4 regions of the Pantoea sp. X-Soil-OKNW-713 genome follow, and region 4 is predicted to be linked to each of the others. Evidence: predicted binding sites of a transcription regulator. Region 4 holds the regulator's gene; each other region holds the start of a gene.
The links. The regulator LexA, encoded in region 4, represses DNA repair genes until DNA is damaged. The targets are predictions, from matches to a motif close to TNCTGTATGTACATACAGNA.
Positions count from the first base shown of each region.

Region 1 (7,527 bases), 1.4 Mb from region 4:
CGCTCTTCAACTGGTGGAAGAGACTCGCCCTCTGCTGCCAGGGGTGGAACAGGCACTGCGTTTATGTCGCGACCAGGGCCTGAAAATTGCCCTCGCCTCCGCCTCCCCACTGCATATGCTGGAGCGGGTTCTGGAGATGTTCAACCTGCGCCATTATTTTGATCAACTCGCCTCCGCCGAGCATCTTCCCTACAGCAAACCGCATCCGCAGGTTTATCTGGATGCCGCCACACAATTAGGCGTTGATCCCCTCAACTGCGTGGCGCTGGAAGATTCGTTCAACGGCATGGTCGCCAGTAAAGCGGCACGTATGCGCTCCATCGTGGTGCCTGCGGCAGAACATCGTGATGATGCACGTTGGGCACTGGCGAATGTCAGGCTGGATGACCTTACCCAACTCGCCGCCGAACATCTACACGGTTAAGCGCCCAGCAGCCCGCTCTCACAGCGGGCTTTTTTATGTCGATTTGATCGCCAACACAAATAAATAAAACAACGTTTCATTTTTATTGAATTCATATCCCATCCTGCCTAAGATGCCAACAGACCCGCATCGGGACCTATACCTTCTTTTATCCAGAGGCCTGAGATGGACATACGTCAAAGCATTCACAGCGAACATGCCAAAACTCTCGATACCGCCGCCCTGCGCCGCGAGTTCTTGATTGAAAAAATTTTCACCCCGGATGATTACACCCTGACCTACAGCCATATCGACCGCATCATCATTGGTGGCGTGATGCCAGTGACCAGGCCGGTGACCATCGGCAGTGAAGTGGGTAAGCAGTTGGGCGTGAGTTATTTTCTCGAACGCCGCGAACTGGGGGTGATAAACATCGGCGGCCCCGGCCTGATTGAAGTGGATGGCAAAACCTGGGAAATTGGTCACCAGGAAGCGTTGTATGTCGGCCAGGGCGCACAACAGGTGCTTTTTCGCAGCAGCGAAGCCAGTCATCCGGCGAAGTTTTATTACAACAGCGCCCCGGCGCATACCCACTATCCGGACAAAAAAATCACCCTTGAGGATGCCGTGAAAGCCACCCTCGGTGATGCCGCCACCTCTAATCGCCGCACCATCAACAAATTTATCGTGCCGGATGTACTGCCAACCTGCCAGCTGACCATGGGTCTGACGCGTCTTGACGACGGCAATTTGTGGAACACCATGCCGTGCCACACCCATGAACGCCGCATGGAGGTCTATTTCTATTTTGATATGGCTGAGGACAGCGCGGTGTTTCATATGATGGGGCAGCCGCAGGAAACCCGCCATCTGTTGGTACATAACGAACAGGCAGTGATTTCGCCAAGCTGGTCAATCCATGCCGGTGTTGGCACCCAACGCTATACCTTTATCTGGGGCATGGTGGGTGAAAATCAGGTGTTTGATGACATGGACCACGTCAGCGTCAGCGCTCTGCGCTAGTGCCTGAGGAGAAGATAATGATTCTGAACGCTTTTCATCTTGAAGGAAAAATCGCGCTGGTCACCGGTTGTAACACTGGTCTCGGTCAGGGGATGGCGATCGGCCTGGCACAGGCGGGCTGCGATATTATTGGTGTCAACCGCGCCGGACCGGATGATACCGCCGCCAAAGTTGAAGCTCTGGGACGCCGTTTCTGGCCGATTCAGGCCGATCTGAGCCACCCCTCCATCGTGCCACAGGTGGTGGAACAGGCGGTCGCACTGGCGGGACGCATTGATATTCTGGTCAATAACGCAGGGATTATCCGGCGTGAGGATGCGCTGAACTTTAGCGAAAAAGACTGGGACGATGTGATGAATATCAACACCAAGAGCCTGTTTTTCCTCTCTCAACAGGTGGCGCGACAGTTTATCGCTCAGGGGAATGGCGGCAAGATCATCAACATCGCCTCGATGCTCTCTTTCCAGGGCGGAATTCGCGTGCCCTCCTATACCGCATCGAAAAGCGCCGTCATGGGGCTGACGCGGCTGATGGCCAATGAATGGGCGAAGCACGGCATCAATGTCAACGCCATTGCCCCCGGTTACATGGCGACGAACAACACGCAACAAATCCGTGATGATGAGTCGCGCAGTGAAGAGATCCTCGCCCGTATCCCGGCCGGACGTTGGGGCGCACCGAACGACATGATGGGGCCTGTGGTGTTCCTCGCTTCCAGTGCATCGGATTACGTTCACGGCTATACGCTAGCGGTGGATGGCGGTTGGCTGGCGCGCTAAGCTGCTCTTTTCCCGCGTCATTCTGACGCGGGTATCGTCTTAAATTCACGCCTGGTTACAGCGTCACATATTCTCATTCACTGGATAAATCCCTATACTGGATGCATCGACAGTTTGCAGCCAGGTTTTATCATGACGGCCGAAGGCCACATCATTTTCGCCATTGCCAGTGCTATTTTTGCCAAGCGCGCGGAGCTCACGCCGGTAATGGCCAGTGCCGACTGGTGGCATCTGGTGCCGGCTGCACTGCTGACCTGTTTGCTGCCGGATATTGATCATCCCAAATCGGTGCTGGGACAACGTCTGAAGTGGCTTTCCCAGCCCATCGCTCGCGCCTTTGGTCATCGCGGTTTTACCCACAGCCTGCTGGCGGTGGCAGTAAGCTTGTGGCTGTTTCAGATTAATGTCCCCGCCAGTTGGCCCATCCCTGCGGATGTATTGCAGGGCTTGACCCTGGGCTATCTCAGCCATATTGTCGCCGATATGCTGACACCCGCTGGCGTTCCCCTGCTGTGGCCCTGCCGCTGGCGCTTTCGCCTGCCACTGCTGAACAGCCAAAAAGGCAACCAACTGGAGCGCGCCCTTTGCCTCGCACTGGTCGGCTACGCGCTGTGGTTCCCACCTGGCTTGCCGTCTTTTGGTGCAAACGGCTGGCCTGAACAGTTGTTCAATACCTTACAAAATGGCGTAGGTCGTTTAATAAACAGTCAAACTGCGCGCTAATCAGACAAAAATCAGGATAAAGTTATAATCAATTCCATTTGGATATAAGCCTGCCCATTTATGAACTGTTAACATGCGCGGATTCCTTTCAGGAATCACCCTGTATTCCGCGCCTGAACATGCAGAGGCGCGGCAAATCTCTGGAGTAGAGCATGGATTTTCCCCTGATTATTAATCTCGTGGTGTTCGCCGCGTTGCTGGTGTTATTAGCACGCATTGGCAACGCGCGCTGGAGCCTGTCAAAACGCGTATTAACTGGCCTGGTGTTCGGCGTATTGTTTGGTCTGGCGCTGCAAGCCATTTACGGTGAGAACAGCCCGGTGGTCAAAGCCTCGATTGGCTGGTTCAACATTGTCGGCAACGGTTACGTGCAATTGTTGCAGATGATCGTGATGCCGCTGGTCTTCGCTTCCATCCTCAGCGCGGTGGCTCGCCTGCACAATGCCTCTTCACTGGGCAAAATCAGCGTACTGACCATCGGCGTGTTGTTGTTTACTACGGCGATTTCAGCGCTGGTAGGCGTGATGGTCACTGGCCTGTTTGGTTTAACCGCAGATGGCCTGGTGCAAGGTGCGCAGGAAACCGCGCGCCTGAACGCGATTCAGAGCAACTACATCGGAAAAGTGGCCGATCTGACCGTGCCACAACTGCTGCTCTCCTTTATCCCTAAAAATCCGTTTGCCGATCTCACCGGCGCTAGCCCGACCTCGATCATCAGCGTGGTGATTTTCGCCGCGTTTCTTGGCGTGGCGGCGTTGCAGTTGCTGAAAGATGACAAAGCAAAAGGCGAACGTGTGCTGGTGGCAATCGACACCCTGCAATCCTGGGTGATGAAACTGGTTCGTTTGATCATGAAGCTGACACCCTACGGTGTGCTGGCCCTGATGACCAAAGTAGTCGCGGGTTCTAACCTTCAGGACATCATTAAGCTCGGTGGCTTTGTTGTGGCCTCTTATCTGGGCCTGGCGATTATGTTTGGCGTGCACGCGCTGCTGCTCTCTTTCAACGGCATCAATCCGCTGCGTTTCTTCCGCAAAGTGTGGCCGGTGATTACCTTTGCTTTTACCAGCCGTTCCAGCGCCGCCAGTATCCCGCTGAACGTTGAAACCCAGACGCGTCGCCTTGGTGTGCCGGAATCCATCGCCAGCTTCTCTGCCTCCTTTGGTGCCACCATTGGACAGAATGGTTGTGCCGGTCTGTATCCGACCATGCTGGCGGTGATGGTTGCGCCGACTGTCGGGATCAACCCGTTTGACCCGCTGTGGATTGCCACCCTGGTAGGGATCGTCACCCTCAGCTCAGCCGGTGTGGCCGGTGTGGGCGGCGGTGCCACCTTTGCCGCCTTGATCGTGCTGCCCGCGATGGGCCTGCCGGTAACGCTGGTCGCGCTGTTGATCTCCATCGAACCGTTGATTGATATGGGCCGCACCGCGCTCAACGTCAATGGCGCAATGACCGCTGGCTCCCTGACCAGCCGCTGGCTTGGCCTGACCGACAAAAAAGTGCTGGAGAGCGACGACCACGCCGAACTGGCGCATCGTTAATTACCTGCACATCCCGTAGCGGCACGATGTATCGTGCGGGGTTCCACACCCGAAATCCGCGCGATACATCGCGCCGCTACGCGTTCCTCTCCTCAATCTCTGACAATCATGGCGCTACCGTCAGGAAAGTGTTAAGCATGGTAAATAGTGGAAAAATCAGCCACTTTCCGCTTGTGTTTTGCCGGTGAAAAGCCAATCCTGCTACCAGTCATAGCAGGAGAACTACCGATGAAAAAAGTTATCGCCTCCGTGCTGGCGTTAACCTTATTAACACCAGCCATCGCCCTTGCCCACCCAGGTCCGTGGGGACCCGGCCCAGGTCCTGGACCGCACTGGGGTGGACCAGGTCCATTACGTTTCTTACCCGATGCCGCGACAGCGGTGTTGATTGGCGGCCTGACCTACTATCTGTTGAATGGCAGCTACTATCAGCGTCAGGGCGATACCTACGTTGTGGTGCAGCCACCGCAGTCAGAGCCGGTAGCCGGTATGCGTGTGCTCGACTTCAACGGCAAGCGTTATTACGTGCAGGATGGTCATTACTATCAGCGCGATATCAACGGCAGCTATAACGAAGTGCCACGCCCCTACGGCTTGTAAGCCACAAACAAAAACGGCCCGTCACTGACGGGCCGTTTGCTATTCTGCAACCTTTACTGCGTCGCTTGCGGGTCGGTATCGTACTCTTTACAGCTCTGGAAGCCGTAGTTCATCACATGTCCCGTGTCGTTATAGCTGACGAAGTAAGTCTGGAGTTTACCATCGCGCTCACCCAGCACATAAGTCTGGCAGGTGCCGCGCGCATGCACCATAGTGATCTCAGTAGACGGTGCCCCGGCAATCTGACGCACCTGATCACGGGTCATTCCTTTCTTCACATCCTTCACCACAGGTTTGGTCACGAAGCTCTCTGCGCGATCGTAAGCCGTACAACCAGAGAGTGCTGCCAGCGTTAACGCAGCAGCGATACATCCCAGCACTTTATTCATCTTGTTGTTCCTCATTACTGTGTCCATGTAACGCTAAGCCTGGAACAGAAATCCAGATTAATCAATTTTATGGCAGCATATTCGGTTTGTTCCGAAGCGTCAGGATTACGTAAAAGTGCCTGTGTTCCTTTGGCAGGCTCCGTATAATCGCTAAATGAGAATGAGCACTCTCAAAACTATTTTCAGGGCGGTTATGACCAGACAACGAGAAAATAATAAAGATGAACGCCACCGCCTGCGCCAGGATGAAATCATCCGTGCTGCGCGCGAATGTTTTCGTCGGGAGGGGTTCCATGCTGCCAGCATGGCGCGGCTGGCGTGCGCCGCCAATCTCAGCGTGGGGCAAATCTACCGGTACTTCCCCAGTAAGGACGCCATCATTGAAGAGATGGTGAAACGTATTGTCGATGGTCGCGTTGCCGCAATGCGCGATCGGGTCGACAGCGATCAAATCGCCACCACGCTTGCCTGGCGGGAGAGTCTGAACCCGGAAGATGAATTATTGATGCTGGATGTCGCCGCCGAAGCCGGTCGTAATCCACGCGTCGCGGCAATGCTCGAAGCGGCGGATGCCCGCATGTTCAGCCAGGCCCGTCACAAGATCCGCGCCAGTCATCCTGAACTGAGCGACGAACAGGTGGACGCCTGTGTCGAAGTACTGGCCGTGTTGTTTGACGGTACGGCCCTGCGCCGCCTGACGCCACAGAAAGCGTCAGCGGTGACCCTGCAACACCTTTATCAGAACCTGATTTCACACCTAATAAAGACAGAGGATAAATGACACCTGCACCTTCTAACCGTCTGGTTTATGCCATAACCCTTGGCCTGCTCGCTGCCCTTGGGCCGCTCTGTATCGATCTCTACCTGCCCGCCCTGCCTGAACTGGCACAGGACCTGCACACCGAAACCGCCACTGCCCAGTTAAGCCTCACCGCGACACTGGTAGGCCTTGGTGCCGGCCAACTGCTGTTCGGTCCGTTGAGCGACAAATTTGGTCGCCTGCGTCCTTTACGCGTCTCACTGCTGCTGCTGTTTGTCGCCTCAATCGGTTGTGCCGTGGCGCAAGATATAAATCAGCTGCTGGTGGCCCGTCTGTTTGAAGGCCTGGCGGGGGGTGGTGGCGCCGTGCTGTCGCGTGCCGTCGCGCGTGATATGTACAGTGGCTATGAACTGACGCGCTTTTTTGCCTTGTTGATGTTGGTCAATGGTCTGGCCCCGATCGCCGCCCCGGTTCTCGGCGGTTTTATGCTAACTGTGCTGAACTGGCGTGGCATTTTTATGGTGCTGGGAGCGGTGGCCATTTTGCTCATCCTGCTGACGCGCTGGAAACTGCATGAAACTTTGCCCGAAGCAAAACGCAACCGGGGTTCCATTTTCTCCGCCTGGGCCGCGCTGGGTGAGGTATTTACCCATCGTTCGTTTATGGGCTTCTGTTTGACGCAGGGTTTTATGATGGCGGGGATGCTCGCTTACATCGGTTCATCACCGTTTGTCCTGCAACAGATCTACGGTTTGTCTCCGCAGGCCTTTAGCTTCTGCTTTGCCGCCAACGGATTCGGTCTGATTATTGCTTCTCAGACCAGCGCCCGCCTGTGCCGACGTTGGGGAGAATACCGGGTACTGAAAGGTGGCCTGCTGCTGGCCTTTGTCGCCTCCGCCTGTCTGTTACTCGCGGGCATCCTCGGTGCATCGCTGCCGGTGATTCTGCTGGCGCTGTTCTTCACCATCGCCAGCAACGGTGTTATCGCCACCACCGCCTCATCACTGGCCATGCAGAGCCAGGGCCACCGCGCAGGCAGCGCCTCAGCAGTGATTGGCGTCACCATGTTCACCCTGGGGGCCATCAGCGTACCGCTCACTGGTCTCGGTGGCACCTCGCTACTGAGTATGACTGGCACGATTTTTGGCTGTTTTATGTTGGCGATTGTGATGTTCCTGGTATTGGCTCAGAAGCCAAAAAGCGCCTGATTTGCCAGCAAATAACCCGAACAACAAGCCATACGGCTTGTTGTTTTGGGCCAGCCGCGTTAGCTTTAGGAAATGATTCGCATTGTGCCGTCCGGCAA
Region 1 is NZ_AP035995.1:1,819,477-1,827,003, reverse strand. It holds gene hxpB (hexitol phosphatase HxpB) at 1-424, shown strand, start outside; gene kduI (5-dehydro-4-deoxy-D-glucuronate isomerase) at 590-1,426, shown strand; gene kduD (2-dehydro-3-deoxy-D-gluconate 5-dehydrogenase KduD) at 1,444-2,205, shown strand; gene AC6I8R_RS08420 (metal-dependent hydrolase) at 2,338-2,928, shown strand; gene AC6I8R_RS08415 (L-cystine transporter) at 3,081-4,472, shown strand; gene AC6I8R_RS08410 (DUF6515 family protein) at 4,701-5,072, shown strand; gene osmE (osmotically-inducible lipoprotein OsmE) at 5,126-5,461, opposite strand; gene AC6I8R_RS08400 (TetR/AcrR family transcriptional regulator) at 5,655-6,242, shown strand; gene AC6I8R_RS08395 (multidrug effflux MFS transporter) at 6,239-7,429, shown strand.
Region 1: the regulator LexA is predicted to act here: its motif matches at 2,301-2,320, upstream of AC6I8R_RS08420 (metal-dependent hydrolase).

Region 2 (7,527 bases), 600 kb from region 4:
TCTTTGTGGCGGATGGCAGCCTGAAAGCGATTGATGCGGAATTTGGCTACTTCGGTCCGATTGGTTTTGATGTTGGCACCGCGCTGGGGAACCTGCTGATTAACTACTGCTGCCTGCCGGGTCTGCTGGCCCCGCGTGAAGCGGCGGAAGCGCGCGAACGTCGCCTGAGCGATGTTCATCAGGTCTGGAGCATTTTCGAGAGCCGTTTCCTCGAGCTGGCTGCCGCCAAAACCAGCGACGTGGCGCTGGCATATCCGGGTTATGCCGCAGCCTTCCTGCGTAAAGTCTGGAGCGATACCATCGGTTACTGCGGCACCGAGCTGATTCGCCGTACCGTAGGGATGTCGCATGTGGCGGATTTCAAACTGATTGGCGATGATGCGATGCGTACCGAGTGCATCCGCAGCTGTATCACCCTGGGACGCACGTTGATTCTGGCGGCTAACCATATTGATGATGTTGATGGATTGATTGCCCGGATTCGTCAGGCGGGATAAATCGTTCAGCAAGCGCGATAAATCGCGCCGCTACGACTTCGTGCGGCGCGTTTCGTCATCGGTTATGCCGCTTCACTGGCGCGGGTGGGCGCTTTGCTTTGCGGTTTGGGTACCGCCAGCGCCTCCGGTGCAAACTCATCAACGTTGATCGCACGCAGGCGACTGACTTCGGCACGGATCAGGACTTGGGCTTCTGTCTCATCAATCCAACCCTCTTTCAGGCCACGCTGGGCCAGTTGATCCAGACGGGTGAAGGAGAGGTTTTTCTTCAGCTGTTTGCACAGGCGATCGTGAATCACTTCAGCCGCCATCACATCCTGCAACGCTTGTTCCAGTTGTCCAGCCGGGTTATGCGCGCTCGGTGTCAGATATTGACCACGTCCCAGACGGGTGCGAGTGGCTGACGGCAGTTGCAACAGCTTCGCCAGCTTGTGGTCGAGCTTATCAGACGGCGCCGGGCAGTGATGCCCACCGGCAAAGATCACCATGCGCAGCGCGCCAGCCACCAGGCGATGCGGGAAGTTGCGCAGCAGGTCATCAATCGCCACTTCGGCCTGATGCAGCGCATCCTGGACGCCCCAGTGCACCAGCGGCAAATCGGCTTCGTTGCGTCCTTCGTCTTCATAGCGTTTCAGCGTGGCTGACGCCAGATAGAGTTGGCTCAGCACATCGCCGAGACGCGCGGAGATGCGTTCACGGCGTTTCAGGCTGCCGCCCAGCACTGCCATCGAGACATCCGACAGCAGGGCAAGGTTGGCGCTCAGACGGTTAATCTGCTGATAATAATGGCGTGTGGCGTCACGGGTTGGGGTGGCGCTGGTACGACCGCCGGTCAGACCAAGCCACAGGCTACGCACTTTATTGCTGCCGACATGGCCGATATGGCTGAACAATGCACGGTCAAACGCGACCAAATCATTTTTCGCCGCCGCATTCATCTCTTCCAGCACCCACGGATGGCAACGAATGGCACCCTGGCCGAAGATAATCATGCTACGCGTCAGGATATTGGCGCCTTCGACGGTGATCGCAATCGGGGCACCCTGGTATGCGCGGGCAAGGAAGTTGTTCTCGCCGAGCATAATGCCTTTGCCACCGGCGATATCCATCGCATCGATAATCGATTGTTGGCCGCGATGGGTGCAGTGATATTTGACAATCGCCGACAGCACCGCTGGCTTCTCGCCGAGCATAATGCCGCTGGTGATAAGGGTTGCCGCCGCATCCATCACATAGGCGTTACCGGCAATGCGTGCCAGCGGTTCTTCAATCCCTTCCATCTTGCCGATGGAGACTTTGAACTGGCGGCGGATGTGCGCGTAGGCACCGGTCGCCAGTGCGATGGTTTTCAGGCTGCCAGTGGAGTTGGAGGGCAGGGTGATACCACGACCAACGGACAGGCATTCCACCAGCATACGCCAGCCCTGACCGGCCATTGCCGGGCCACCAATAATGTAATCAATCGGCACAAAGATATCTTTGCCGCGCGTCGGACCGTTCTGGAAGGGCACGTTCAGCGGGAAGTGGCGGTTACCAATTTCCACGCCTGGGGTGTGGGTCGGGATCAGCGCACAGGTAATCCCCAACTCTTCCGTCTCGCCCAGCAGATGATCCGGGTCGGACAGTTTAAACGCCAGACCAAGCACGGTGGCGATCGGTGCCAGCGTGATATAGCGTTTGTTCCAGGTAAGGCGCATGCCAAGTACCTGCTTACCCTGCCACTCACCCATGCACACCACGCCGGTATCGGGAATGGCACCGGCATCGGAGCCGGCTTCCGGGCTGGTCAGAGCAAAGCATGGGATCTCGTCGCCACGCGCCAGGCGCGGCAGATAGTGATCCTTCTGCTCATCGGTGCCGTAATGCTGAAGCAGTTCACCGGGGCCGAGGGAGTTCGGTACGCCAACGGTGATCGCCAGAATGCCTGAGACTCCAGCCAGTTTTTGCAGTACGCGCGCCTGGGCGTAAGCGGAGAACTCAAGTCCGCCGTATTCTTTTTTGATAATCATGGCGAAGAAGCGATGTTCTTTCAGATAGGCCCACAGCTCTGGCGGCAGATCGGCCATTTCGTGGGTGATCTGGAAATCGTTCGCCATGCGACAGGCTTCTTCCACCGGGCCATCCAGGAAGGTTTGTTCTTCTTCCGTCAATCGCGGCTGCGGATAGTTGTGCAGTTTCTGCCAATCCGGTTTGCCACGAAACAAATCGCCTTCCCACCAGGTGGTGCCCGCATCAATCGCTTCTTTTTCCGTACGCGACATCGGCGGCATCACTTTCTGGAAGCTATGTAACATCGGTTTGGAAAACATGCTGCGACGCATGGTCGGCAGGTTAAACGGCAACAGGATGATCGCGAGAGGCAGCAGCAACCAGGGTGTCCACAGCCCGCTAAACGCCAGCGCGGCGGTCCACAACAGCAGAATGGCACTGCTCAGCCGCAGAGAAAGTTGATGATAGAAGAGGGCGCTAATCAATATCAGCGTCGCAACGATTGAGGCAACCAGCATAATGAACCGCTCCGTAAGTTGTAAGAGGTCTGACCTGTTATGTGTTAAGGTTTAGAGCAGCCGCGAAAATTTATCAATCTGTTTACAACGCAATTACAACCAAACTCACAAAATCATCCTGGCAGATTGATCTGACACATAACCCGACGCTTTTTCCCGCCAGACGTCAGGTCTGGATGCTTTGCGCCTTAACGCCATTCCGTTAAACTTGCGGAGTCAATCTTTCCTCTAAAGGACATCCCTATGTATCAGGACATTATCCGGTCAGAGCTTAATGAAGCCGCCGATACGCTGAATAACTTCCTCAGCAATGAAGCCAATATCCACGCGATTCAGCGCGCCGCAGTGATGCTGGCGGATAGCTTCAAAGCGGGCGGCAAAGTTCTCTCCTGCGGTAACGGCGGCTCGCATTGCGATGCCATGCACTTCGCTGAAGAACTGACCGGGCGTTACCGTGAAAACCGTCCTGGCTATCCGGCCATCGCTATCTCTGATGTCAGCCACCTGTCGTGCGTCAGCAATGATTTTGGTTACGATTACGTGTTTTCTCGCTATATCGAAGCGGTGGGCCGTGCGGGGGACGTGCTGCTGGGTATTTCCACCTCTGGCAACTCCGCCAACATCATCAAAGCGGTGGAAGCCGCACGCGCGCAGGGCATGAAAGTGATCACCCTGACCGGTAAAGACGGTGGCAAGATGGCAGGAACGGCGGATATCGAAATCCGTGTGCCGCATTTTGGCTACGCTGACCGCATCCAGGAGATTCACATTAAAGTGATCCATATCCTGATGCTGCTGATTGAAAAAGAGATGGTGAAGTAAGTCGTGGCTTCTCCTCCCACGTCAGTGGGAGGATTTTACTAAGGCGGTAGCTATGTGCGAATTGCTCGGGATGAGCGCCAATGTCCCCACGGATATCTGTTTCAGTTTTACCGGTCTGGTACAGCGTGGCGGCGGAACCGGGCCGCACAAAGATGGCTGGGGCATTACCTTTTACGAAGATAAAGGGTGCCGCACCTTTAAAGATCCGCTGCCGAGCTTTAACTCGCCGATTGCCCGTCTGGTACAGGAATACCCGATCAAGTCACATTCGGTGGTGGCCCATATCCGCCAGGCGAATCGTGGCGAAGTGTCGCTGGAAAACACCCATCCCTTTACTCGCGAGCTGTGGGGCCGTAACTGGACCTATGCGCACAACGGCCAGCTGAAAGGGTATCGTCAGCTTGATACCGGCCATTTCCGTCCGGTTGGCGAGACGGACAGTGAAAAAGCGTTTTGCTGGATCCTGCACAAACTCACCACGCGTTATCCGCGTACGCCGGGTAACTGGCCTGCGGTGTTCCGCTATATCGCCGAGCTGGCGGCGGAACTGCGGCAGAAAGGGGTGTTTAATATGCTGTTGTCGGACGGACGTTATCTGATGGCGTTCTGTTCCACCAATCTGTTTTGGATCACCCGCCGTGCGCCCTTTGGTAAAGCGAAGTTGCTTGATCAGGATGTGGAAATTGATTTTCAGCAGCAGACCACCCCACAGGATGTGGTGACGGTGATTGCAACGCAGCCGCTAACGGGAAATGAAACCTGGCACCGGATAGTGCCAGGCGAATGGGTATTATTTTGCCTGGGAGAGCGCCAGGAATGATTTTGATGCAGCGTCTGGCGCGGTCATCACCGCCGGACTGCTGTTCACCGCATACTGGCCGGTGGCGGTCACGTTGACCGTCGGCGGCTGATGGTACTTCTCAAAGTACGCATAACCCGGCTGCAACTGACGCCAGAAGCTGGCGTAAGTGGAGTAGCGATGACGCTGCATATTGCTGTCGGTCATACGGAACGGGAAGATGCTCAGGGCGATCTCTTGCTGGCCGTTACGCAGCGCCGCGTTCACATAGGTATAAATCTCGTCCATGTAGGCGTTGGTCATGGCATAGCAGCCAATTGACTTACAGTCGCCGTGAATCATCAGATATTTGCCGCTGTAACCATTATCACGGTCAAATTGATTCGGGAAGCCGGTATTGATGGCGCGATAATAGTGGCTATCCGGTTTTAACTGATTCAGCTTGACGCTATAAAATCCTTCCGGACTTTTAAAATCGCCCTCACGGCGTTTGGGTCCCAAACCGCCAGAGAAATTACAAATGCGGTAGCTATCCAGCAGACGATATTCATTACCGATCTTGCCGTACAGTTCCAGCGTGCGTTCTTCCTTGAAGATCTGAATATAAACCGGCGTGCCAAGTAATTGTTTTTTTAGTTCTTTACTGACCGGAGCCTGTGGGTTAACTGGCTCTGGCGTCATTGCCCAGCTAAGGACCGGCATAACAATCATCGCAAGGAATAATGCGATTCTGCCCATTCTGTGTGTACCTTGAAGTGAAGAAAAACTCTGACGCATAACGTCTCTGTATTGCATTATCGGAAATATCCGCTACCGCAGCGCAACATTAACATTGTCTGGCGTTTAATCAAGCCGGTGGCTGAGAAAATAGCCATTTCTCAATGGGATTACGGCCATAAATTTGTAAACTTTAATGCTGGCAGCGACAAATATTGCTGATATCTCTCGATGCTGTATACTTATCCAGTATTCGGAGGGGGTATGCGTAAGATCATTCATGTCGATATGGACTGCTTCTTCGCGGCAGTTGAAATGCGCGACGATCCCTCTTTGCGTGATATCCCCATCGCCATTGGTGGCAGCCGGGTACAGCGTGGCGTCATCAGTACCGCCAACTATCCGGCACGCGAGTATGGCGTCCGTAGCGCGATGCCTACCGCGATGGCGTTAAAGCTCTGCCCACATCTGCGTCTGCTGCCCGGACGTTTCGAAGCCTACAAAGAAGCCTCGCGCCAGATCCGCACGATCTTTGCCCGGTATACTTCCCTGATTGAGCCGCTTTCGCTGGATGAAGCTTACCTTGATGTGACTGACAGTCCACATTGTCAGGGGTCTGCTACTTTGATGGCGCAGGCGATCCGCGCCGACATCTGGCGGGAAACGCAGCTCACCGCATCAGCAGGTATCGCGCCAATTAAGTTTCTCGCCAAAATCGCGTCGGATTTGAACAAGCCCAACGGCCAGTTCGTCATTACGCCGCAGGCGATGCCGGATTTTTTGCTGACGCTGCCGCTGAGCAAAATTCCGGGCGTTGGCAAAGTGTCGGCGAAAAAACTGGAGGAGATGGGGCTTCTGACCTGTGGCGATGTGCAGCAAACCGACCTGGCGCGTCTGCTCAAACGCTTCGGCAAATTTGGCCGGGTGTTGTGGGAGCGCAGCCACGGCGTTGATGAGCGTGGCGTGGTGGTGGAGCGGGAACGCAAATCTCTCGGCGTTGAACGCACCCTGATGGAAGATATTCATCGCTGGGAGCAGTGCCTGGAGATTATTGATTATCTGTACGAGGAGCTGGATCGTCGTTTGACGCGGATTCGCCCGGATAAACTGATCGCCCGTCAGGGGGTGAAGCTGAAGTTTAATGATTTCCAGCTGACGACCCAGGAGCATGTCTGGCCGGTGCTGAATAAAGAGGACATGATCGCCGTGGCGCGTAAAACCTGGGACGAACGCCGTGCCGGACGGGGCGTCAGGCTGGTGGGATTGCATGTCACGCTGGTGAATCCACAGTTGGAACGGCAGTTGTTGCTGGGGTTGTAGTGAGGTGCGGGCTAATACCCTCACCCCGGCCCTCTCCCATGAGGGAGATGTGCCACAGGCTCGATCAGTCCCCTCTCCCGCTTGCGGGAGAGGGTTAGGGTGAGGGTGAGGGTGAGGGCAAAAATTATTTCTTGCCGTACTTCGCTTCCAGCGTGGCGAACCACGGAGCGACGAAATCGCTGTTTTCGCCCCAGCCCGGAATAATTTTGTTCAGCGACGCCACATTCACTGCACCTTGCTGGCTGTTCAGCTGCTGCTGCGAAATTGCCGACGCTTTAAACTCGTAGCTGGCAGGGGTGGCTTCACCGGCGATTTTATTCGCCACCAGGCGCATATTCACCGCACCGATGGTTTTTGGATCAACCGCTACCGTCTGCACCCACGGGCTGTTCTTCTCGTGCATCAGTTGCAGGTCCTGGTTGGAGACATCAATGCTGTAAAGCTTGATCTCGGTACGACCATTCTCCTGCAACGCCTTGTAAGCCCCCTGGCTGAAGGCATCCCACGAACCCCAGATGGCATCAATCTTCCCTTTCGGGTACTTGGCCAGAATCGCGCCAATTTTGTTGGCGGTGTCGCCCTGAACGTCAGAAGAAACGGCACCAATCGACTCCAGCTGATGAATGCCTGGATTCTCTTTCAGCAGTTTTTCATACACCACCTGGCGGCGATCCATCGCCGGGAAGCCACCGACCCACAGCTTGACGATATTCGCTTTACCGTTGAAATCTTTGACCATCTGGCCGAGTGACTCTTGCGCCAGTGACGCATCATTTTGCGCCGTCACCGTCACACCGTTCACCGGGGTATCCACCGGGGTATCGAACACCGACAGTTTAATTCCGGCATCGGCGATACGCTTCAC
Region 2 is NZ_AP035995.1:969,686-977,212, forward strand. It holds gene mtnK (S-methyl-5-thioribose kinase) at 1-497, shown strand, start outside; gene fadE (acyl-CoA dehydrogenase FadE) at 560-3,004, opposite strand; gene lpcA (D-sedoheptulose 7-phosphate isomerase) at 3,248-3,826, shown strand; gene AC6I8R_RS04365 (class II glutamine amidotransferase) at 3,879-4,646, shown strand; gene dpaA (peptidoglycan meso-diaminopimelic acid protein amidase) at 4,617-5,363, opposite strand; gene dinB (DNA polymerase IV) at 5,607-6,662, shown strand; gene AC6I8R_RS04380 (sugar ABC transporter substrate-binding protein) at 6,787-7,527, opposite strand, start outside.
Region 2: the regulator LexA is predicted to act here: its motif matches at 5,575-5,594, upstream of dinB (DNA polymerase IV).

Region 3 (7,527 bases), 150 kb from region 4:
TCGACTTCTGGCACCGTCGTGAAGAGTGTGAATTTACCGGCGTGGGTAATCTCACCCTGCGCTATGTTCGTTTCACCTCTCCGCAACATCATCGTGTCATTCTGATTGTTCCCGGACGTATTGAAAGCTACATCAAATACCCGGAGCTGGCCTATGACCTGTTCCACTGTGGTTTTGATGTGGTGATTATTGACCATCGAGGTCAGGGACGCTCCGATCGTCTGTTGGAAGATTCCCACCGCGGGCATGTGGTGGATTTCAATGATTACGTTGACGATCTGGAAACGCTTTATCTGAAAGAGATCGTCAGTGGTCATTACCGGCAGCGCTATGCGCTGGCGCATTCGATGGGCGGGGCGATCCTTGCGCTGTTTCTGGCGCGTCAGCCACGGGCGTTTCACGCCGTGGCGCTGGCGGCACCGATGTTTGGTATTACCTTGCCGCTGCCGCCTTTCCTCGCGCACCGCATTCTTGACTGGGCAGAGAAAATGCCCGCGCTGCGCGATGGTTATGCCCTCGGCACCGGGCGCTGGCGGGCCCATCCCTTCGGCATCAACCAGCTGACCCACAGCCGGGAACGTTATCAGCGCAACTTACGTTTTTACGCTGACGATCCGGCGATTCGCGTCGGTGGCCCGACTTACCATTGGGTACGTGAAGGGGTACAGGCGGGGCGCAGCATTATCAGTCAGGTGAATAACATCACCACGCCGATGCTGCTGATGCAGGCCAGCGAAGACCGGGTGGTGGATAACCGCTCGCAGGATTTGTTTTGTGAGGCGATGGCAGCAGCAGGGCATCCCTGCGAGGGTGTCACGCCTTATGTGATTGAAGGCGCGCGCCATGAGATCCTGTTTGAAACAGACGCGATGCGCGCCCAGGCGCTAAATGCGGTGGTGGATTTTTTTGCGCGCCACGTTTAATTGATTTTTTATTTTCCGGCTACGGCCAACCGACATTAATACCAGAGGTTTCCATGTACCACATCGTCGCATCCGACCTGGATGGCACGCTGCTCTCACCGGACCATCGTCTGACCCCTTTCGCACGCACCACGTTGCAGGAGCTGGTGGCACGCGATGTCCATTTCGTTTTTGCCACCGGTCGTCACTATATCGATGTGGGCCAGATGCGCGACAAACTCGGCATCCCGGCTTATATGATTACCTCCAACGGCGCACGCGTGCACAATGCTGACGGCGAGTTGATCTTCAGCCATAACCTGGATGCCGACATCGCCCAGGATCTGTATGGCCTGAAATACCACGATGAACAGGTTCTGACCCACGTTTACCGTGACGACGAATGGTTTATCAGCCGTCACCGCCCGGCGGAGCAGGATTATTTTCGTGAATCGGTGTTTAACTACCAGGTTTACCAGCCGGGGATGCTGCCGAGTGATGGCATCAGCAAAGTGTTCTTTACCTGCGACGATCCTGAGCATCTGATCCCGATGGAGCAGGCGATTGAGGCGCGTTGGGGCGATCGGGTCAACGTCAGCTTCTCGCTGCCGACCTGTCTCGAAGTGATGGCGGGGGGTGTCTCCAAGGGACATGCGCTGGAAGCGGTGGCAAAACAGCTCGGCTATTCATTGAAAGAGTGCATCGCGTTTGGTGATGGCATGAACGATGTCGAGATGCTCAGCATGGCCGGTAAGGGCTGCATCATGCGTAATGCCCATCAGCGCCTGAAAGATACCTTGCCTGCGCTGGAAGTGATTGGCAGCAATGCCGAAGACGCTGTGCCGCAGACGCTGCGTAAATTGTTCCTGGCATAACCTGACCCGTAGCGGCGCGATTTATCGCGCAATTTCGTGTGCGTTGCAGGAAAAACCCGCGCGATAATCGCGCCGCTACGGGTGCTTGTGTTTTATCCGATTGTAAACCAGATAATTCAACGAGGCAGCGACAGTTTGTTTACACTAGCGGCACTGTTCATTTTGGGATCGTTACCGTGCTGTTATTGATCGTTACCACCATTCTGTGGGCTTTTTCCTTTAGTTTAATCGGGGAATATCTGGCGGGTCAGGTGGATTCCTGGTTCTCGGTGCTGATGCGCCTGGCGCTGGCAGCCATTGTGTTCCTGCCCTTCCTGCGCTGGCGTGGCTATCGCGCTTCAACCATCTTGCTGTATATGCTGGTGGGAATGCTGCAACTGGGTGTCATGTACCTGCTGAGTTTCGAAGCCTATCTCTATCTGAGCGTCACCGAATTCCTGCTGTTCACTGTGATGACACCGCTGTATGTCACTTTGATTTATGATTTGCTCAGTCGGCGTCCACTGCGCATCGGCTATGCCTTTAGCGCCATGCTGGCGGTGATTGGCGCGGCGATTATCCGTTACGACAAAGTCAGCGATCATTTCTGGTTTGGCCTGCTGCTGGTGCAGGCGGCGAATATCTGCTTTGCCATCGGCATGGTAGGTTACAAGCGTTTGCAGGAAACACGTCCGATGCCGCAGCACACCGCCTTTTCCTGGTTCTACCTCGGCGCGGTGATTATTGCGGTGATTGCCTGGAGCCTGTGGGGTAATCCCAACAAACTGCCGACCACTTCGCTGCAATGGGGCATTCTGGTGTGGCTCGGCGTTGCGGCGTCTGGCCTGGGATACTTTATGTGGAACTACGGCGCGACCCAGGTGGATGCGGGGACGCTGGGGATTATGAACAATATGCACGTTCCGGCTGGCTTGCTGGTGAACCTGGCGATCTGGCAGGAAAAACCGCACTGGCCCAGCTTTATCGCTGGAGCCATCGTGATTTTTGCGTCACTTTACGTTCATAAACGCTGGGTGTTGGGAAAAACCACCACCAGCCATTAAGCCTTTTTGACGGGGGTTGGACGCTGCACCAGCGTCAACCCCTTCAAAAAGTTACGCAGAATCTGGTCACCGCACTCGCGATAGTTTTTATGATCCGGGTTACGGAAAATCGCGCCAATCTCCGCCTGAGAAACTTTAAAGTTCGCCTTCAGCAACACCTCGGGGATATCCGTGGTCTTCAGGGCAAACGCGATGCGCAGTTTTTTCAGGAAAATGTTGTTATTCATCCGGCGCTCAATCGACGGCGCAGGCGCATCTTCGCTTTTACCACGACGATGGAAAATTAAACCGTTAAGGAAATACCCCATCAGCACGTCCGGGCAAGGACGATATGCAGCGTCATCGTCCTTCTTCAGCCATGCCTGAACATCTTCCAGCGGCACATCGCTGCCTGCCAGAGCAAAAATCTCCACCACTTTGCTGTCGCTCAGGTCCAGCATATAGCGCACACTGCGCAGCACATCGTTATTAGTCATGGTGAAAATCTCCTGGTCGCGGGTTAAGGCGGCGCATTATAGAGCAGGCTAACTCAGGAAGACAGGGGCTGTAACGAACCCGGGCGCGCAGCATCACGTACAAAAGGCAAATGTTCGCAGGCATGCTGACGGGCAAAGCGCACAAACGCCTCCAGCACCGGCTGACGCTGCTCACCATCGCGCATCGCCGCATACAAACGGCTCCACAACCCATCCCCCAACGTTTTCGTCACCACCAAACCCTGTTGTTCAAAACTCTCCACTACCCAATGTGGTAACGCTGCAATGCCCATACCGGCTGACACCATCTGAATCAACAACAGGGTATTATCGACACTCTTCAGGGCTGGGCTGATGCCTGCCGGTTGCAGGAAGTTTCGCCAGATATCGAGACGCTGACGCTGCACCGGGTAAATCATCAGCACTTCATCTGCCAAATCTTCCGGTGAAATGTGCTCAACGTTTGCCAGTCGATGATCCGGGGCCATCACCAGACGCACCTCAAAATCGAACATCGGCGAATAGAACAAACCGCTGCGCGGCAGAATATCCGAGGTCAGCACCACATCCAGCTCACCCTGTTGCAAGGCTGGTTGTGGGTCAAAGGTCACGCCAGATTTAAAATCCATCACTACCTGGGGCCAACTCTGACGGAAATTATTTAACGCAGGCGTCAGCCATTGAATGCAACTGTGACACTCAATCGCAATACGCAGCGTGGTTTGATGCGGCTCATGACAAGCCTGCAAGGCTTGCTGAATCTGCGGCAGGATCTGCTCAGCCAGTTGTAACAGGATCTCCCCCTGTGGCGTAAAGCGTAGCGGCTGGCTCTTACGCACAAACAGGCGAAAGCCCAGCCGTTGCTCCAGATCGCTGAACTGATGAGACAACGCCGATTGCGTTTGATGAAGCTGGGCAGCGGCGGCAGCCAGCGAACCGGTATTCCTTAACGCTTGCAGCGTTCGCAGGTGTTTGAGTTCGATCATGAGAATCCTTCACATCGAGATTGAACAATTTGCGCTTGAGGAACATACAGTACCCGCAGAATATAGCGGTGTAAACATCTGGACGGCTAAACATCTCCAGCAAGCGTGGTGACCAGTCTATGTTGGCCCTGATTTGAAGCGCGTGCTGCACAGTTAAGAATACCTGGAGAACAACAAATGACCATTCTGAACCACACACTCGGTTTCCCTCGCGTCGGTTTGCGTCGTGAATTGAAAAAAGCTCAGGAAAGCTACTGGGCAGGTAACAGTTCACAGGAAGAGCTGCTGGCTGTGGGCCGTGAACTGCGCGCGCGCCACTGGCAACAACAGAAAGATGCGGGTGTGGACCTGCTGCCCGTGGGCGACTTCGCCTGGTACGATCACGTACTGACCACCAGCCTGCTGCTGGGCAACGTACCGGCACGTCATCAGAATAAAGCGGGTTCAGTCGATCTCGATACCCTGTTCCGCCTGGGCCGTGGCCGTGCTCCGACCGGTGAACCAGCGGCTGCCGCGGAGATGACCAAATGGTTCAACACCAACTATCACTACATGGTGCCGGAATTCACCCGTGGGCAGCAGTTCAAACTGACCTGGACCCAATTGCTGGACGAAGTGGACGAAGCGCTAGCGCTCGGTCACAACGTCAAACCTGTGCTGCTCGGTCCGGTGACTTACCTGTGGTTGGGTAAAGTGAAGGGTGAACAGTTTGACCGCCTGTCATTGCTGCCAGCGATCCTGCCGGTCTACCAACAGGTGCTGGCTGAACTGAAAAAACGCGGTATCGAATGGGTGCAGATTGATGAACCGGCACTGTCGCTGGAACTGCCAGCGGCGTGGCGCGCGGCGTTTCAACCCGCTTATGACGCGCTACAGGGGGCAACCAAACTGCTGCTGACCACCTACTTCGACAGCATCGGTCAAAACCTGGCAGTGATCAAAGCGCTGCCGGTGCAGGGCCTGCACGTTGACCTGGTGCACGGCAAAGACGATATTCAACAACTCCACCAACAACTGCCTGCCGAATGGCTGCTGTCGGTCGGGGTGATCAACGGTCGCAACGTCTGGCGTGCTGATCTCAGCCGCTGGTTTGAGCGCCTGCAACCGCTGGTGGGGCAACGCCCGCAACTGTGGATTGGCTCCTCTTGCTCCCTGCTGCACAGCCCGATCGACCTGAGCGTGGAAACCCGCCTGGATGATGAAGTCAAAAGCTGGTTCGCCTTCGCCCTGCAAAAATGCGCAGAGCTGGCATTGTTGAGCAAGGCATTGAATAACAATGATGCCCAGTCACTGGAAGCCTGGAGCGCGCCAATCCGAGCCCGTGCCCACTCCAGCCGGGTGCACAATGCCGCCGTGGCGCAGCGTTTGGCCAATATTCAGGCCGCAGATACTGAGCGTCACAGCGCTTACCGTGAACGCGCCAAAGCGCAACGTAACCGCTTCAATCTGCCCGCATGGCCAACCACCACCATTGGTTCATTTCCCCAGACCACAGAAATTCGCGGCCTGCGCCTCGACTTTAAAAAAGGCAACATTGATGGCGGCCACTACCGTACCGGCATCGCTGAACACATCAAACAGGCGATTGTCGAGCAGGAACGCCTCGGTCTGGACGTGCTGGTGCACGGCGAAGCAGAGCGTAACGACATGGTCGAATACTTCGGGGAAAATCTCGATGGCTTCATCTTTACCCAGAACGGTTGGGTACAGAGCTACGGTTCACGCTGCGTCAAACCGCCAGTGATCATCGGTGATGTCAGCCGCCCGGCAGCTATCACCGTGGAGTGGGCGAAATATGCGCAGTCGCTGACCGACAAACCGGTCAAAGGTATGCTTACCGGTCCGGTCACCATCCTGTGCTGGTCGTTCCCGCGCGAAGATGTCAGCCGTGAAACCATTGCTAAACAGATTGCGCTGGCACTGCGCGACGAAGTGGCCGATCTGGAAAAAGCCGGTATCGGCATTATCCAGATTGACGAACCGGCGCTGCGTGAAGGCCTGCCGCTGCATCAATCTGACTGGGCGGCGTACCTCACCTGGGCGGTGGATGCGTTCCGTCTCAACGCCGCTGTGGCGCAGGATGACACCCAGATCCACACCCATATGTGTTATTGCGAGTTCAACGACATCATGGACTCGATTGCCGCCCTGGATGCCGACGTGATCACCATCGAAACCTCACGTTCCGACATGGACCTGCTGGATGCGTTTAAAGAGTTTGAATACCCAAATGAAATCGGCCCAGGTGTGTATGACATCCACTCACCGAACGTACCGAGTGTTGAATGGATGGAGGATTTGCTGCGTAAAGCCGCGCTGAGTATCCCGGAGCAACGTCTGTGGGTGAATCCGGACTGCGGTCTGAAAACCCGAGGTTGGACAGAAACTCGTCAGGCACTGGCGAATATGGTTATCGCGGCGAAGCACCTGCGCGGTGAAACAGCCTGAATGTTGTGTTGACACTTTGGGGCGCGCAAGCGCCCCTTTTTTATTACGCGTCAGGCGTGACGCCATACTGTTGGAACCACGCCAGCATGCGCGTCCAGCCATCTTTTGCGGATTCCGCATGATAGCTCGGACGGTAATCAGCGTTGAAGGCATGACCCGCTTCGGGATAAACCACAATCTCCGCTTTGGCATTGGCGGCGTGCAGCGCCTGGCGCATCTGCTCAACGCTCTCCAGCGGAATCCCCTCATCCTGACCACCGTACAGGCCCAGCACCGGGGCATTCAGATCAACCGCAATATCAATCGGGTGCTTCTGCTGCTTGAGCGTCTTATCACCCACCAGACGACCATACCAGGCGACCGCCGCACGCACCTGCGGATTGTGCGCGGCAAACAGCCAGCTTATGCGGCCGCCCCAGCAGAAACCGGTAATCCCCATACGCCGAATATCGCCGCCGTTGCGGGCGGCCCAATTGGCGACATGGTCGAGGTCGGATAACACCTGTGAGTCCGGCACTTTGCTTACCAACTCTTTGAACAGGGTTGGGATATCGGTGTATTCGCTCGGATCGCCCTCGCGGAAATAGAGTTCCGGTGCCACCGCCAGATAACCCTCCAGCGCCAGACGGCGGCAGATATCCCGGATATGCTCATGCACGCCAAAAATTTCCTGGACTACCAACACCACCGGCAACGTCCCTTGATACTCTTTCGGGCGGGCATAAAACGCGGGCAGATTTTCCCCCTGGCTCGGAACCGAGGTTTCTCCGGCATGGATTGCCTCGCTGTGGGTAAGG
Region 3 is NZ_AP035995.1:224,942-232,468, forward strand. It holds gene pldB (lysophospholipase L2) at 1-923, shown strand, start outside; gene yigL (sugar/pyridoxal phosphate phosphatase YigL) at 977-1,777, shown strand; gene AC6I8R_RS01025 (carboxylate/amino acid/amine transporter) at 1,954-2,820, shown strand; gene AC6I8R_RS01030 (YehS family protein) at 2,817-3,296, opposite strand; gene metR (HTH-type transcriptional regulator MetR) at 3,350-4,282, opposite strand; gene metE (5-methyltetrahydropteroyltriglutamate--homocysteine S-methyltransferase) at 4,460-6,730, shown strand; gene AC6I8R_RS01045 (dienelactone hydrolase family protein) at 6,774-7,527, opposite strand, start outside.
Region 3: the regulator LexA is predicted to act here: its motif matches at 4,315-4,334, upstream of metR (HTH-type transcriptional regulator MetR).

Region 4 (7,527 bases):
GAAAAAAATCAGGCTTCCTGGGGAATTTTATCCGCCACCAGCGCCAGCGCCGCTTCCAGCACGCGAACATCAGCGCCCGGTTTGTGGGCATTCTCGCTAAGATAACGTCGCCACTGACGTGCGCCCGGAATGCCCTGGAACAGGCCCAACATATGGCGCGTGACGTGACCAAGGTAAGTCCCTTTCGCCAGTTCCGCCTCGATATACGGATACATGCTACGTACCACGGCCACGGGATCAACAGCTGGCGTATCACGACCAAACAACTCACGGTCAACCTGCGTCAGAATGCCCGGATTCTGATAGGCTTCACGCCCCATCATCACGCCATCCATATGTTGCAGGTGGATTTTCGCCTCTTCCAGCGTTTTGATCCCCCCATTGATCGCCATAGTCAGATGGGGAAAATCACGTTTCAGTTGATAGACGCGCGGATAATCAAGCGGGGGGATCTCGCGGTTCTCTTTTGGGCTAAGACCCGACAACCAGGCTTTACGGGCGTGGATGATAAACGTGTCGCAGCCACCCTGCTGTGCGACAGTGCCAACGAAATCGCACAAGAAGGCGTAGCTATCCTGATCGTCAATACCGATACGGGTTTTCACCGTCACCGGAATGCTTACCACGTCACGCATCGCTTTAATGCAATCCGCCACCAGCGCCGCTTCTCCCATCAGACAGGCACCAAAACGGCCATTCTGCACGCGATCGGACGGGCAGCCGACATTAAGGTTGATCTCATCGTAACCACGCGCTTCCGCCAGTTGCGCGCACTGCGCCAGGGCTGCTGGATCGCTGCCACCCAGTTGCAGCGCAACCGGATGTTCATCCTCGCTAAAAGCCAGATAATCCCCCTTGCCATGAATGATCGCGCCGGTTGTCACCATTTCGGTGTAAAGCAGCGTGTCACCACTCAGCTGACGGTGAAAATAACGACAGTGACGATCGGTCCAGTCGAGCATCGGGGCAATAGAAAAACGTTGCGAAGAGAAGGTATCGGTCATGAAACGCAGTAAATCCGGGGTTAAGTGATGAGATTCTGCGCAATGATATCACAGGATTGACGGGCGACACAGCCGCCCGTCAGGATGAAGCAGAGACATCAGAAATTAAAGCCAAGCTGCAACATCGCACCCCAGGTATTGTCGTCGCCAACCGAACCGGCCAAATCAAGGTGCACGGTATTGTTAAACGGTGACACACCAAAACCTGCGGTGAACACGTTGGCGTCATTTGACTTCATATCCGCACGATAACCAGCCCGCAATTGCAGCCAGTCCAGTACACGGTATTCCCCACCGACGCCAACGTATTGACTGCTGTCTTCCGATTTAAAACGCTTGGTTTGTGTCAAATCGACATCGCCAGTCAGTGTGAAGGCACCATAGTTCCAGGCCAGACCGGTGGTGACCAGTGGACGGATTTGGTACGTATCACGGTAGCCATTCACTTCTTTGGTATCGATATCGCGTGAAATCAGGTTCTGGCCGGTCAGGCCGAACGTCCAGTTATCGGCAAAGTCCGTTGCGATACCTGCATCAACGTTAAAACCGGTATCTGAGCTGCGGTAGCGGCTGTTGTTGATATCGCTTTTATCGTAGTTGTACACGCTGGCGGTGTAGTTATACAGCCAGGTTTTTTGCAGTTTCGGCGTAATCCCTACGGAGACAGGATGCCCGGCAATGCTGAACTGATGCGCCATAGCAATACCGTAATCGGTCACTAACGCCGCCAGACCGTTGGCGCTGGAGGTCAGCTTATCCTCATCACCCGGCACTGGAATGACAGTGCCATCCGCAACCCCTTGCAGATAATCAATATCGCTTTGTGACACGTTGGCACGGATGTGTGCAGTACCGTAGGCTTTGGTGACAAACGCGAAGGGCAGCGTTTCATTGGGCACCGTAACAGCCAGCGCAACGCCTGCTGAGCCGTCTGCTTTGTTGCCACGCAGATCGCGCAACTGGTTTGCCATATCACCCGCCGCGGCTTTAAGTTCTGGATAGCCGTTGAGGTAGTCCTGGAAGGTTAAGTTATCAATCACGTTCTGATAACGGTCGACGGTGTCCGTGATGTCATCAACACGATTAATCAGTTTGTCTTTATCAGTAACCTGTATCCCGGCTGAAGGGAAAATAATACTCACGTCATCATCAGGTTTTGCTTTGGTCATCAAAGCCGGGTTTGCCAGTACCGCAGAACTCCAGGTGGAAGAAGCGACCCCTGTCCCCCCCATTGCATCGTTACGAGCGTCGTACCAGGTACCTGCGGCCAGGGCCGAAGAGGAAAGAAATACTGCATTCAAAACAACAATATAACCAACACTTTTGCGTCTGAATAATGTCTTCACCATTTGCCTGCCATCACCTTTAAAAGTCGTGACCACGTCATCGACGAAACAATTTACCAGCCCCTTATTGTGAACCTGGGCTAACGATTTATTGCTGTGAAATGAAAGGAAATAGCACTGCTATTCGCAGAATTGACTGCTGATGCGTCAATCTGTCGTGTATTTATGCAAAAAAATAAACGGCACTTAAATTAAGACCAGATATTACTTAAGACCTTTTGAACCTTAGTCGCTAAGTCGGTGAGTTGCAAAGCAAAAAATGATAAGCCTCCGTAATGAGGTCAGAGCAAGCAGAATCAATGATGGCAGGGTGAGAAGAGTCTGCGGAAAATTGCGCGGCTAACCCGATGAAAAAATGAAATTTTACTGAGAGAGTTAAGAAGAAAAAGCAATCACAGCAGCGTAAAAATTTGTGTGATAAAATAACATCACTCGCAACCTGGAGAACGCTTATGTCAAATCTGTCGCCCGACCAACTGCTTACTCAGGCAGAGACACTCTGTCTGCAACGCGGTGTACGTCTGACCTCACAACGCGCCGAGGTGCTGCGCCTGATGGCAGAGCAGAATGGATCGATCAGCGCCTATGATTTGCTGGATCAGTTGCGTGTCAGTGAGCCCCAGGCAAAACCCCCCACTATTTACCGTGCACTGGACTTCCTGCTGGAGCAGGGTTTTATCCATCGTGTGGAGTCCAATAACAGCTACGTGGTTTGCCATCATTTCGATGAACCGGCACATACCTCAGTCATGCTGGTGTGCGATCGTTGTGCCGCAGTCAGTGAAAAGCACGCGCATGGCGTGGAAAAGATCATTGCAGGCCTGGCCGAACAGGCCGGTTTTTCCTTGCGTCACAGCGTCATAGAAGCACACGGTCTGTGTGAAAATTGTGTTGAAGTAGAAGCCTGTACGCATCACGAAAGCTGTGAACACGATCATCAGTTGGAAAGTAAGAAGCGGGGTAAAAAAGGATAGATGGCACATCCCTGTGCCAGCCCGATCATCACGATCGGAGGGCAGGAGCATCGTCCTTAAACGGGTCCGTTACCAGCGATAATCCTTGTTGTGACTTTCCCAGTCTTTAACTTCTCGCTCGGCCTGATCTTTTGCGTAGCCGTAGCGTTCCTGAATTTTCCCGACAAGCTGATCGCGTTTCCCTTCAATGACCGTCATATCGTCATCCGTCAGCTTGCCCCATTTTTCTTTCACTTTCCCTTTGAATTGTTTCCAGTTTCCGCTCACTTCGTCTTTGTTCATAACCTTTCTCCATGTTATGTCGAGTGATAGTGGTGGAATACCCAACGCTCAGCGGGTAAAACCAACATAAAGCGCTACTCATTCGCGCTGATAAGGATAATTATAGTAGACATTGCGGAATGGTTAGCACACTTACGGATTATTCTGTATTCAAAGCATCATAGTTAACTGTTTGCGAACCAGCTGTCATGACGCCAGTGACGACGCCAGACCCACCAGAGTGTTATTCCACGCACGGCCAGAAACACCGTCACCGCCAGCCACAATCCATGATTACCTAACCAGGGAAGCGTCAGTAATGACAGGCCATAACCGAGCGCCGCCAGCGCCATGCTGTTACGCATTTCCCGGCCGCGCGTTGCCCCAATAAACATGCCATCCAACAGGTAGCACCACACGCCCACTAACGGCATCACCACCTGCCATAGCAGATAGCGATCGGCCGCATCGCGTAATGCTTCCAGTGAAGTCAGCAGGGCCACGATATGGGTGCCAAATAACGCATAAATCGCCGCAAACAGCAGCGCGACCAACCCCGCCTGACGGCAGGCAGCATGCCAGATGAGCAATAGCCGACTGCGATCTTTGGCACCGACGGCTTCACCAGAACACGCTTCAACCGCATAAGCAAAGCCATCCTGTGCATACGCGGTGAAAGTCAGAAACATCAACAGCACCGCATTGACCGCTACCACATCCGGGCCAATACGTGCACCGAGTATCGTCAGGGAAGCAAAGCAGATTTGTAGCAGGAAGGAGCGCAGCATAATGTCGCGATTGAGGCGAAACAGACGAGCAGCATCACCGCGCCAACTCTCCCGCAGCATCGCCAAATCAATTCCGCGCAGCTTCAATACACGCGCCACCATCCATAATCCGACGGCAAGGGTCGTATATTCAGCCAGTGCCGTTGCTGCTGCGGCACCTGCTACGCCCCAATGCAGCCCCAATACAAACGCCAGATCCAACAGGATATTGACCAAATTCCCCACCACCAGTAGCACCACTGGCGCACGCGCATATTGCACCCCCAACAACCAACCGAGGATAACCAGGTTTGCCAGCGTGGCGGGAGCGCTCAGCCAGCGAATCTGAATGAACAATTGCGCCTGCTGTTGGACCTCCTGGCTGCCACCCATCAGCACCGCTGCCAGATTACTGACTGGCGTGCGCAGCAAAATAAACAGCACACCGGCCACCAGGGCAATGAGTAAAGGCTGGGTAAGCGCCCGAGCCAGTGCCTTTTTGTTGCCAGCACCAAATGCCTGAGCAGTCAGCCCGGTGGTGCTCATACGTAAAAACAGCAGCAACATAAAGATGAAACTGGTCGCCGTGGTGCCAACCGCCACACCGCCGAGATAAATGGGGCTATCGAGATGACCAATGACAGCGGTATCAACCACGCCAAGTAGCGGAACAGTGATATTGGAGAGAATCATAGGCAGCGCCAGCCGCCAGAGTGCTTTGTCAGAGGAGGAAAACAGCTGCATCAGCCCGTCCCGGTTTGCTGCACTACCGTCTTGTCAGAGAATAAAACCACGGCAGCACAGAAGGCTGCCGTAGCGGGGGGAATCAAGGTATCAGAGCCACTCGCCGTTGCGCACAATACCTACCGCCAGCCCTTCGACCGTCAGGGATTGTTCGCGGGTATCGACAACAATCGGCTGGAAGTCGCTGTTTTCCGGCAGCAATTGCACAATTGCGCCCTGCTTTTTCCAGCGCTTCACCGTGACTTCGTCATCGATACGTGCGACGACAACCTGGCCGTTACGCACTTCCTGTGTTTTGTGTACCGCCAGCAGATCGCCATCCATAATGCCGATATCTTTCATCGACATGCCGCTGACACGCAGCAGGAAATCAGCGCTGGGTTTGAACAGGTTAGCATCGACCTGGTAGTGCGCTTCAATGTGCTCCTGCGCCAGCAAAGGTTCACCCGCAGCGACACGGCCAACCAATGGCAGCCCCTCACTGGCTTCTTCTTCCATTAATAAACGAATGCCGCGCGAAGCGCCGGAAACGATCTCAATAACACCTTTACGCGCTAATGCTTTCAGGTGTTCTTCTGCCGCATTAGGTGAGCGGAAGCCCAGCTGCGAAGCAATTTCCGCACGCGTTGGCGGCATGCCCGTCTGGTTAATATGGTCGCGAATCAGATCATAGACCTGTTGCTGCCTGCTGGTTAACGCTTTCATCCCGCCCCCTGGTTGTTTATACAGTCGCTGTGAGTATATACAGGTATTGGTGAAATGGAAACCAAAACTGAGGGAAAAATCAGCGAGTTGATGAATCCGGAATCCTTATCGCAAATGTGACCAAAGCAGCGCGATCCAGACAAACAGCGCCAGTAAAATAGCCAGCAACACGGCGGCCGATCCCATGTCTTTCGCGCGTCCAGCCAGCGGATGGCGTTCCTGACCAATGCGGTCGACCACGGCTTCAATGGCGCTATTCAGGATCTCCACAATGACCACCAGCACCACGGAACCAATCATGAGTACGCGGGAAATAGCATCAACATCCAGCCAGCACGCCACTATAATTGCCACTAATGCGGCAATGGCTTCCTGGCGAAACGCTGCTTCATGTGTCCAGGCAGCGCGCAATCCCTGCCAGGAATAACCGGCTGCTTTCACTATCCTGAGAAAACCGGTGACGTTATTTGCCATGTCGTTGAACCCTTTACTCGTTTTGACGTCAATGTCTGGGCAGCCGGAGTGGTGCAGCCACAGATTTTCGCGGCGCATTCTGGTATGCTTGCCGCGCTTTGCTAACAAGAGGCTTGAAGTTGTCTATGTCAGGTTGGCGTAAACTTTATTATAAATTATTGAATTTACCACTCTCCATTTTGGTAAAGAGTAAGGCTATTCCCGCCGATCCCGTGTCCGAGCATGGACTGGATCCGACGCGGCCTATCCTGTATGTACTGCCTTATGACTCCAAGGCCGATCTCCTCACACTGCGTTCGCAGTGTCTGAAACACGATCTGCCCGATCCGCTCGCACCGCTGGAAATTGACGGCTCATTGTTGCCGCGACATGTGTTTATCCACGATGGACCGCGTGTTTTCCCGTATTTCGTGCCGAATCTGGAGTCCGTAAAGCTGTTTCATGACTACCTTGATCTGCACCGCAGCAACCCGGAACTGGATGTACAGATGCTGCCAGTATCGGTGATGTTTGGACGTGCACCAGGACGTGAAGTTCAGGGGGAATCCACCCCTCACCTGCGTATTCTGAACGGTGTGCAGAAATTCTTCGCCATTCTCTGGCATGGTCGCGATAGCTTTGTGCGCTTTTCGCCGACCGTTTCACTGCGCCAGATGGCGACCGAACACGGTACGGATAAGTCGATAGCCCAGAAACTGGCACGCGTGGCACGGATCCACTTTGCCCGCCAGCGTCTGGCTGCGATTGGCCCGCGCTTGCCCGCCCGTCAGGATCTGTTTAATAAGCTGCTGCAATCGAAAGCGATTGAAAAAGCGGTGGAAGATGAGGCGCGCAGCAAAAAGATTTCCCATGAGAAAGCACAGCAAAACGCCGTCGAATTGATGGAAGAGATTGCTGCCGACTTCTCGTATGAAGCTATCCGCGTCACCGATCGCGTGATGGGTTGGATGTGGAGTCGTCTCTATCAGGGGATCAACGTGAATGGTGGCGAGCGTGTGCGCCAGTTGGCACAGGATGGACATGAGATCGTTTATGTCCCCTGCCATCGTAGCCACATGGATTACTTGCTGCTTTCCTACGTTCTCTACCATCAGGGACTGGTGCCGCCGCACATCGCCGCAGGTATCAACCTGAATTTCTGGCCCGCCGGGCCGATTTTCCGTCGCCTTGGCGCGTTCTTTATTCGCCGTACCTTCAAGGGCAACAAGCTTTACTCTACGGTCTTCCGTGAATATCTGGGCGAGTTGTTTAA
Region 4 is NZ_AP035995.1:373,775-381,301, reverse strand. It holds gene dusA (tRNA dihydrouridine(20/20a) synthase DusA) at 9-1,004, opposite strand; gene AC6I8R_RS01700 (conjugal transfer protein TraF) at 1,103-2,353, opposite strand; gene zur (zinc uptake transcriptional repressor Zur) at 2,803-3,324, shown strand; gene AC6I8R_RS01690 (CsbD family protein) at 3,394-3,606, opposite strand; gene dinF (MATE family efflux transporter DinF) at 3,771-5,096, opposite strand; gene lexA (transcriptional repressor LexA) at 5,187-5,801, opposite strand; gene AC6I8R_RS01675 (diacylglycerol kinase) at 5,907-6,275, opposite strand; gene plsB (glycerol-3-phosphate 1-O-acyltransferase PlsB) at 6,401-7,527, shown strand, end outside.